2 regions of the Vibrio aphrogenes genome follow, and region 1 is predicted to be linked to the other one. Evidence: riboswitches for the same ligand, from Rfam matches in the RefSeq annotation. Region 1 holds a riboswitch; the other holds the start of a gene.
What was found. A riboswitch is a leader RNA that binds a small molecule or an ion and turns the genes downstream of it on or off. The one in region 1 is predicted to bind lysine.
Positions count from the first base shown of each region.

Region 1 (4,438 bases):
ACACTCACCCGCAAGATATTACAGGATGATGGTGATGATGAATGTTCATATCAAATGTGCGCATGTATTTTCACTTTCTCAATCAGTTTCTATAGCTTCACACTAACTAAGCTGATGATAATTTTCAACCCTTTATTTTAATTATTTTTAAATTTCAGCCTAAGTGATAACAAGATGAAATCAAGAGCAAAAAAAAACCGAGCATAGGCACGCTCAGCTTTTCAATACTTCATCAACATTAATCATTAATATCAATCATTAAGCACAGGCTTTTTTCATTTTAGACTTTGAAACTATCGACATAGCAATACACACCACAATGAAGGCTATCGTGGCGGCGCTAAAGCCCATTGTCGATGAATCAGTTATCCCTAAAACAATAAAACCAACACAAGAAACAAGAGCAGTAGCTAAAGCATAAGGCAATTGTGTAGCAACGTGATCAATATGATTACAGCGCGCACCAGTCGACGATAAAATCGTAGTATCTGAAATTGGTGAGCAATGATCACCAAATACTGAACCAGCTAATACTGCACTCAACATCGGTAACATCAAAGCAAGATCGGTCGCTCCAGCTAGATCTCCAGCAATCGGCAACATGATACCAAACGTACCCCAAGAGGTGCCGGTCGAAAAAGCCATAACACCAGACAAAAGAAAGAGTAAGACAGGCAGCAAATGTACGTCGATATTACCTTCAACTAGAGTAGATAAATAAGCACCAGTACCAATATCTTTAATCACCGCGCCAATGGTCCATGCAAACGCAAGAATCCAAATTGCGCCAAACATAGATTTCGCACCAATCCACAGTGTCATTAGAATATCTTTTAACGGAATATTTTGTTTAAACACTGTCGCTAATGCACAACCAAGACCAATTATTGCGCCATAAAATAAAGATTGACCAACATTCGTGTTTTCAAATGCTTTTAAAATAGAAAAAGACTGACCACTTTCGGATAACGCTTGTGCTCCCGAATTAATCATGAAATAGATTGTGGCTGCGATTAAAGCAATAATAGGAATAATTAAATAAGAGACAGAACCGTTTTTACTTTCATTAATTTCCGATTCTTCACTCAAATCAATCGCATTTTCATCTTTATCATCTTTTTTACCTTGGGTAGCTGAAATTTCATGACGTCGCATTGATCCAATATTTAAATCAAACCAAACAACAGCAAATACCATGACTAAAGCAAAAATAGCATAATAATTCATAGGAACTAAACGCATATAGGCACCCAGAGCAGAATATTCGGTAATACCATGAGATATTAATATACCGCTCACTACGGTCATTATATAAGCCCCCCAACTGGAGGCTGGCATAATGACACACATTGGTGCTGCGGTAGAATCTAAGATATAGGCTAATTTAGAACGAGACACCATAAAGCGATCTGTAACCGGCCGAGAGATCGCCCCTACTGCTAAGCTGTTAAAGTAGTCATCAATAAAGATAAACACCCCTAACCATGCAGCTAATAACTTAGCCCCACGTTTACTTTTAATACGCTTTTGGGCCCAATCTGCAAAAGCATAAGTACCGCCAGACAAGGTCAATAATGCTGTCATCATTCCGAGCAGAATAAGGAAAAGTAGGATAAAAATGCTGCCCCAATTCAACTGACCATCACTTGCAAAAACACCAATCACTGTTGAGCTGGTATAGCTCACGGTATCAAGCAAAGAAAAGTTCGTCAGTAGTAACGCTCCAAGGATGATCCCTAAACCCAATGACAATAAAACACGTCTGGTCAAGACCGCCATGGTAAGGGCAAGGGCCGGTGGCAAGAGCGCCGCGGCAGAAGAAGTATAATCAATTAAATTCATGATCAAATAAACCAAAATTGGTTAGAGATCTACTGCAGAAAGGATATTGTTGAAGAAATCGATCGTAAAACAATAAAAAATCTTGTTGATAAACGTTGAAAGTCATTACTTTCATAGGTCTACAGTAGCGCTCCATAGCTGAAAAAAACCACACATTGACCTAAACACATCAATATGCAAACTATGGCAGTGTTACACTTATTCAATGTAACCCCAGCGAGTGGCTTTGATAAACCGTAACCAACTAATAGCACCAGTTAGCGCTCACTTCGGCAATATTTCCTTTCCTACACTCTCACTGGCATCACCCTAAAGTGTATTACTATTAAATACTGCACCTCTACATCAGACTAAAACATTCACCTTGTAAATCGCTAACTCACAGCCTATTTACAAAGGGTTCTAGCAAGATTTGGGTCATTGTAATGATGAAAAATCAAATGGCAAGATAAATGTCGAATATGATTTTTTATTGGAACTTATTTTAATCAACTTGGTCCTATAAAACTGATTAATTTATATGTTAATTAACATCAATAATGTTGATGTTAAAAATCAAATATCAACCGTAAATTTTAAATAATATAAATATATTTTTGACTAAAAAAGATATCGAATATAAAATTAGTTAAATTTTGCTTATAAGCATATTATTACTGAATCAATTTAGGCAATTTATCGTAAGGGATCCCATATGTCGGAAATCAAAAAATCAGCGCTTTTAAATATTCGTAGTCTTCGTGCATTCACTCGCGACGAATTTACATTACAGGAAGTAGAAGAGTTACTTGAAAAACTCACTATTGTTGTCGAAGAAAGAAAAGAAATTGAAGAAAAAGAATTAGCAGAACAAGCAGAACGTGAAGCGAAACTTGCTGAATATGCTCAAATGATCGCAAAAGATGGTATTGATTTAGAAGAATTAATTGCGGCAATGAATGGTACTGATGCAAAAACAAAAACACGTAAAAAGCGTCAACCACGTCCAGCAAAATATGAATACATGTTAGACGGTGAGCGTAAAACTTGGACTGGCCAAGGTCGTACCCCTTCAGCTATCCAAGAAGCGTTAGATGCCGGTAAATCAATCGATGATTTCCTAATCAAGTAATGATTCATTATTAACAAATGAAAATAAAAATGGAGTCTCTTGTGACTCCATTTTTTATTCAAATGACTTAAATAAACACCATTACCTTTCCCAATAAGCCTCTTCTAAACTGTCTTCTTTTTCTGGCAATCCACGTGAAAGTCGTGGTGAGTGCTGAGCTAATACCTCATAGCTAACCCGATTGGCGTATTTGCACACTTGTGAAAACGAGGAATAGGTTAAAAATGGATATTCATGCTTACTTGAATTAGGAATGTTTTCTTTATGATATTTATTCGCAGCCATATCATGCAATATTGCCGCTAATGCCGCATCACCTGCCCCATTCGTATTCTTAATCTTTTCTGGCCCACCCATATAAGGGGCAATATGTGAGTAAACTTTGATCGGTTGTTTACATTGGCTACGTATTGTTGGACGACTGAATTCATATTGATTGAACTCTGCAATGGCACCGGGTAACAAAGGCAAGCTAGTTTGACGTTTAGCTTCATTCTCAGTATATCCAGCCATGTATAAACCCACAGGGCCTGCTGTACATAACACTAAATCAACCCAACTTAACGCCATATCAGAAGCTAATAACGGGTCATGTTCCCCGGTTAATGCTTCAGCTTCTTCTTCATTCATGGCTAATACCGACACATTATCTTGTATAAACTGTCGCCAATAATCAGGGTCATCTTGAATCACAAATTTAGTACCCAAGGTCAGTACCACAGGTACGTTATATTTCTTCGCATATTCAATCGCTTTCATTGTCGCATCTGGCATAGGATCGCCTGGTTTACATCGGACAAGATAGGCAGTCAGCACTAAAGCGGAAGCATTTTCAAAAATCGATTCAGGAATAGAGCTTGGCAATAATTGATTCATTTTACCTTCGCTAATCGCAAAAGTTCGCTCACCATTCTCACTTATCAATGCAAAACAACGTCCAATCGCACCCTCTACGCCTTGTAGATAATTTAAATCCATACGGCTTGATGTATTACACAAATATCGATATCCATAACTACCAATCTTAATATTATTACTCATCACTCCTAATAAGGTTGATTTATCATCAGCAAGCACAGAGTAATTGTGTAACGTATTGCCAATCGTTCCACCAGCAAACTCATCGGAAATTAAGTCAAATTGCTTTAATTCGTTATAAAGTGCTTCTGCTTTATCATCATCAATCACTAACGAATGACCTTTACTCAATTGATATTTTTCGAGAAACTCATCGCTGACTTTAGCTTCAATATCCACCAAAGTTTGATCGATCCCAATAATATGAGTAAGTGACATTTGTTTGCTTTCTTGCGCTTGGCTGACTAAAGGATCACGAGCATCAACAGGAAAGTAATGTTTAGATTTACGTTGGCCGGGGAATTTCATTTTAATCGTATAAGTTATGAACAGGGAAGTGAATTGTAGACATCTATTTTCATTACATCAATATAACAATTGATAGCAACCGTTTGCTGGGAGGAAATA
Region 1 covers NZ_AP018689.1:1,032,368-1,036,805, reverse strand. Annotated here, with positions in the region: His leader region at 1-41, opposite strand, end outside; gene VCA1004_RS04745 (Na+/H+ antiporter NhaC family protein) at 259-1,842, opposite strand; lysine riboswitch at 1,960-2,193, opposite strand; gene VCA1004_RS04740 (H-NS family histone-like protein) at 2,537-2,953, shown strand; gene VCA1004_RS04735 (inosine/guanosine kinase) at 3,035-4,339, opposite strand.

Region 2 (4,438 bases), 1.0 Mb from region 1:
GCATACCCAACTAGAATATCCATTTTATCATTCTGCGATCCACTGGATCATATTTGTTATCTTGATTTACTGGGTCGACCAATTAACGTCTCAATATCAAACCTTTGCTTTCGCTCATGTATCAAAAAGCCTATTGCGTGTGGTTTCTCTCCTCATTCCGATCGTCACGGCCTTTTTCATGTTAACCGCATTACATACGAATTATGTCCTCAGTCGATTTGAATATACTCGTCCACTGAATCCCGATTTATTGAATCAGGTGTCTAACCCAAGTGTTTGGAAAGATCGATTTGATTGGGATGTCTATCATACACAAATGAATATTGGCTTACATTTGGATAAACCAGAATACATTCAACCTTATATTGAGTGGGCTACTGAAATCATAAAACGTAAACCTCGCGCCGCCTTTTATTCCAACCTAATTGTGGCTTATCAAGGTATCGGAGAAGATAAAAAAGCCGCTGAAATACGTAAAGAGGCTGAATTTTTATTCCCTGAGCAAGATTTTTCAAAAATTCGTTATCTGTCACCACAAGAAAGAGCCTCTCGCGCAGCGGCGTTATCTGCGGCTCAAGCGATTTCAGGAGCGGAAAAAGAATAGCTTTATCGGTCCTAATAGCGAGTTTTTAGAGGCATATCTTAGGACTCTCTACAATCTAAAAATGGACAACGAGCGCCGGATTTCTCTTCACTCGTTGTCCTAATCACTCTCCTTTTACTCGCCATCCTTCGCTATGTTGTCAACCAATAGCGACTTGTCACGATGATTGTGTTTTTATGGCCAGAATAAGGACTCGGTGCTTATTTACTTATTTACTTATTTACTTATTTACCTTCGATCGTCTCTTGCAACGCTTTCAAACACAGCGCGACATTTTCATTTTTTGCGCTATAACCCATTAAACCAATACGCCACACTTTACCGGCTAAAGCCCCTAAGCCTCCCCCGACTTCAAGGTTATATTGTTGTAATAACTGTTGACGAGTGCTGGCATCATCCACCCCTTCAGGTAAATAAACAGAGTTAAGTTGAGGTAAACGATGCGCCTCATCCACCACATATTGAAAACCTAAAGCTTCTAGGCCAGCTTTTAATTTTTGATGCATTTCAGCATGACGTTGCCACGCATTCTCAAGCCCTTCTTGATATAAAGCGAGCAAGGCTTCATGTAACGCATACAAGCTATTGACTGGAGCCGTATGATGATAGCTGCGCTTTCCTTCCCCGCTCCAATAGCCCAATACTAAACTTTGATCGAGAAACCAGCTTTGTACTGGCGTTTTACGTGCTTGGATTTTTGCGATCGCGTTAGGAGAAAAGGTGATTGGGGATAGCCCCGGGACGCACGATAAGCATTTTTGACTCCCAGAGTAAACCGCATCTAATTGCCACTCATCGACTTTCAAAGGCACGCCACCTAATGAGGTCACCGCATCCACTATGGTCAATGCGCCATAATGTTTGGCAACTTGAGAGAGCGCTTGGGCATCACTTAATGCGCCGGTCGAGGTTTCAGCATGCACAAAGGCTAATATTTTGGCATCACTATGTTCCATGAAAGCGGATTTCACTTTCTCAACACTGACAGGTTGCCCCCATTCATCATCCACCAGCACCACCTCGGCACCGCTGCGAAGGGCGTTTTCACGCATTCGTTCACCAAAGACACCATTACGGCAAATGATCACTTTATCGCCTGGTTCAATTAAGTTCACAAAGCAAGCTTCCATGCCAGCACTGCCGGGTGCTGAAACAGGAATGGTAAATTCATTTTCCGTTTGAAAAGCGTATTTTAGCAAAGCTTTGACATCATCCATCATCCCAATAAACAAAGGGTCTAAGTGTCCAACAGTAGGACGACTTAACGCTTGTAAAACATCAGAGGAAATATCAGAAGGCCCTGGCCCCATTAAAATTCGGCGTGGTGGAAGAAAACGTTGAAAAGTCATAAATATCCTTAATAGTATCATCCATTATTATAATCTCCGTTGGCATCATCTTTCGATCATGTTTGGGAAACGGAAAGTGTGTGCTACAAGTACCAATAATTAAGCAATAAGCTCAAAGAACATGTTATCTACATTCTTGAATTTTATCGCCATCAAATCAACTCGAAAAAAATGCTTATTCTCTTACTTCGATGATTGACTTTTCACCAACAACAACGTTCAATGTAGCTTCATTTCTGCCTAATTTAGGTTGAAAGGAACGTGGTGACTCACACGATGGATCATCACACTAATCTGAATTCAGATTAACTAAGAAGAGGAGCGTAACCCAGGCAGATGGTCGGTGGATCCCGATATCCAACACCAATCATTCAGGGGGAGTTACGCCGAGATGGGTAAATGCTCGGGCATTTAAACTGATAAATTAAAGCTGCTAAATACCTTAGTTGCATCTTTAGCTTATACGGTTATTTCCCATCGGTTGTACAGGTTGAATCCTGTCAACTGTCACCATACTTTATGGTGAAGAGCTTCTCAGGTTTGCATGGTCACACTGTTCGGTGTTGGCCTCTATGTATTGCCCTGCTCTAAGAAATCGCTCTTCAACAATGGACGTTTGCTTATCCAATTTTGATAAGTATTTATGAAGTAATACCAATCATCATTATTTATAGAAAAACAGTGTGAGGCTTTCACGCTCTGATTGGTATCAAATGGGAGACTATGCCGTGAGCGCATTTAACGTAGCAAAATTTGGTGGGACTAGTGTGGCAAATTTCGATGCCATGAGTCGTTGTGCCACTATCATTGAAAATAACCCGACGACGAAACTGGTCGTCAGCAGCGCTTGTTCTGGCGTCACCAATCTCTTAGTCGAATTAGCATTAGGTGTACAAAATCCCAATGATCGTGACGCTATCTTTACCGAACTAAAAACCATTCATTATTCCATCATTGAACACTTTTCTGATCAGCAAAAAACCAAACAAGCGGTTGATGATATTTTAGAGATCTTAGCCGGTATGGCTGAGGCAGCCTCATTTCAATCGAGCGATAAACTGACTGACCACATTGTTGCGTGTGGTGAATTAATGTCGACCCACATTTTGACTCAATTGATGATTGAACGTGGCATTCAAGCGGTACGTTTTGATATCCGCGAAGTTCTGCGTACTAATGGAGACTTTGGTAAAGCGGAGCCTAATATCCCTGAAATCTCGGCGTTAGCACAACAAAAGTTATCACCACTTTGCCAAGACTATGTGGTGATCACCCAAGGCTTTATTGGTAGTGATGTGGACGGCAATACCACTACTTTAGGCCGTGGTGGCAGTGACTACAGTGCTGCTTTAATTGCTGAAGCGGTCAAAGCTTGTGGTTTAGAAATTTGGACCGATGTCCCAGGGATCTATACCACCGATCCTCGTATTGCGCCCAAAGCCACTCCGATTCCTGAAATCAGTTTTAGTGAAGCTTCTGAAATGGCCAATTTTGGGGCCAAAATCCTTCATCCGTCTACTCTGCTTCCGGCTTTACGTCATAAGATCCCGGTTTTTGTGGGCTCTTCTCGTGAACCAGAAAAAGGTGGGACTTGGATTCGTCAGCAAGTCGAAAGTGCCCCACTGTTTCGTGCATTAGCACTGCGTAACAACCAAACTATGGTCACACTACGCAGCCTTGATATGTTCCAAACTTATGGCTTCCTTGCGCAAGTCTTTGCAATTTTGGCCAAGTACCAAGTTTCCGTTGATTTAATCACGACCTCAGAAGTCAGTGTCTCTTTAACCCTAGATCAAACCAACACCTCAGGACAAGCTCCAGAGCTGCCCGTCGATGCCCGCGCAGAATTGGAACAGCTGTGTAACGTTGAAGTGGAACACAACCTGAGCTTAGTCGCTTTAATTGGTAATAAAATGAGCGCTAAGAAAGGCTATGCGAAGCAAGTATTTACTGCGCTCGAAGACGTTAACTTACGTATGATTTGTTATGGTGCTAGCCCCCATAATCTATGTTTCTTATTAGAATCTCAAGAAGCCAAACATGCGGTAGAAGTATTACATAGAGAGTTATTTGAATAAGGAAGGCACGAGGGTTCTAGTCCCTAGTTTCTAGGAAAAGAAGATTCGGATCCGCTTTCAATCCCTTACTCAGCAAATAAAAGTTTAAGAATTTAAAAAGATTAAAGGCGATAACTGTTAATAAGTTATCGCCTTTATTTTATCAGCTAAATAGCTTGAAGAAACAAGAAGAATTAACAGCCTCCGCCACCTAGGAACTAGGGACCAGGGACCGCTCTTCCCTATCTTTAGCTCAAATTCGGCCCTAACCACTTCTCCATTTCCACTTCATCCCAACCTTTACGTTTAGCGTAATCTTCCGCTTGATCTTGTTGGATCTGAGCGATCGCAAAATAACGAGATTCTGGGTGTGAGAAGTACCAACCCGAAACTGAAGCTCCCGGCCACATCGCATAACTTGAGGTCAA
Region 2 covers NZ_AP018689.1:2,050,635-2,055,072, forward strand. Annotated here, with positions in the region: gene VCA1004_RS09385 (PglL family O-oligosaccharyltransferase) at 1-604, shown strand, start outside; gene VCA1004_RS09390 (pyridoxal-phosphate-dependent aminotransferase family protein) at 829-1,953, opposite strand; lysine riboswitch at 2,260-2,494, shown strand; gene lysC (lysine-sensitive aspartokinase 3) at 2,667-4,031, shown strand; gene metH (methionine synthase) at 4,259-4,438, opposite strand, start outside.
Region 2: it holds a riboswitch for lysine, as region 1 does, so the genes downstream of both, lysC (lysine-sensitive aspartokinase 3) here and VCA1004_RS04745 (Na+/H+ antiporter NhaC family protein) in region 1, are expected to answer to the same signal.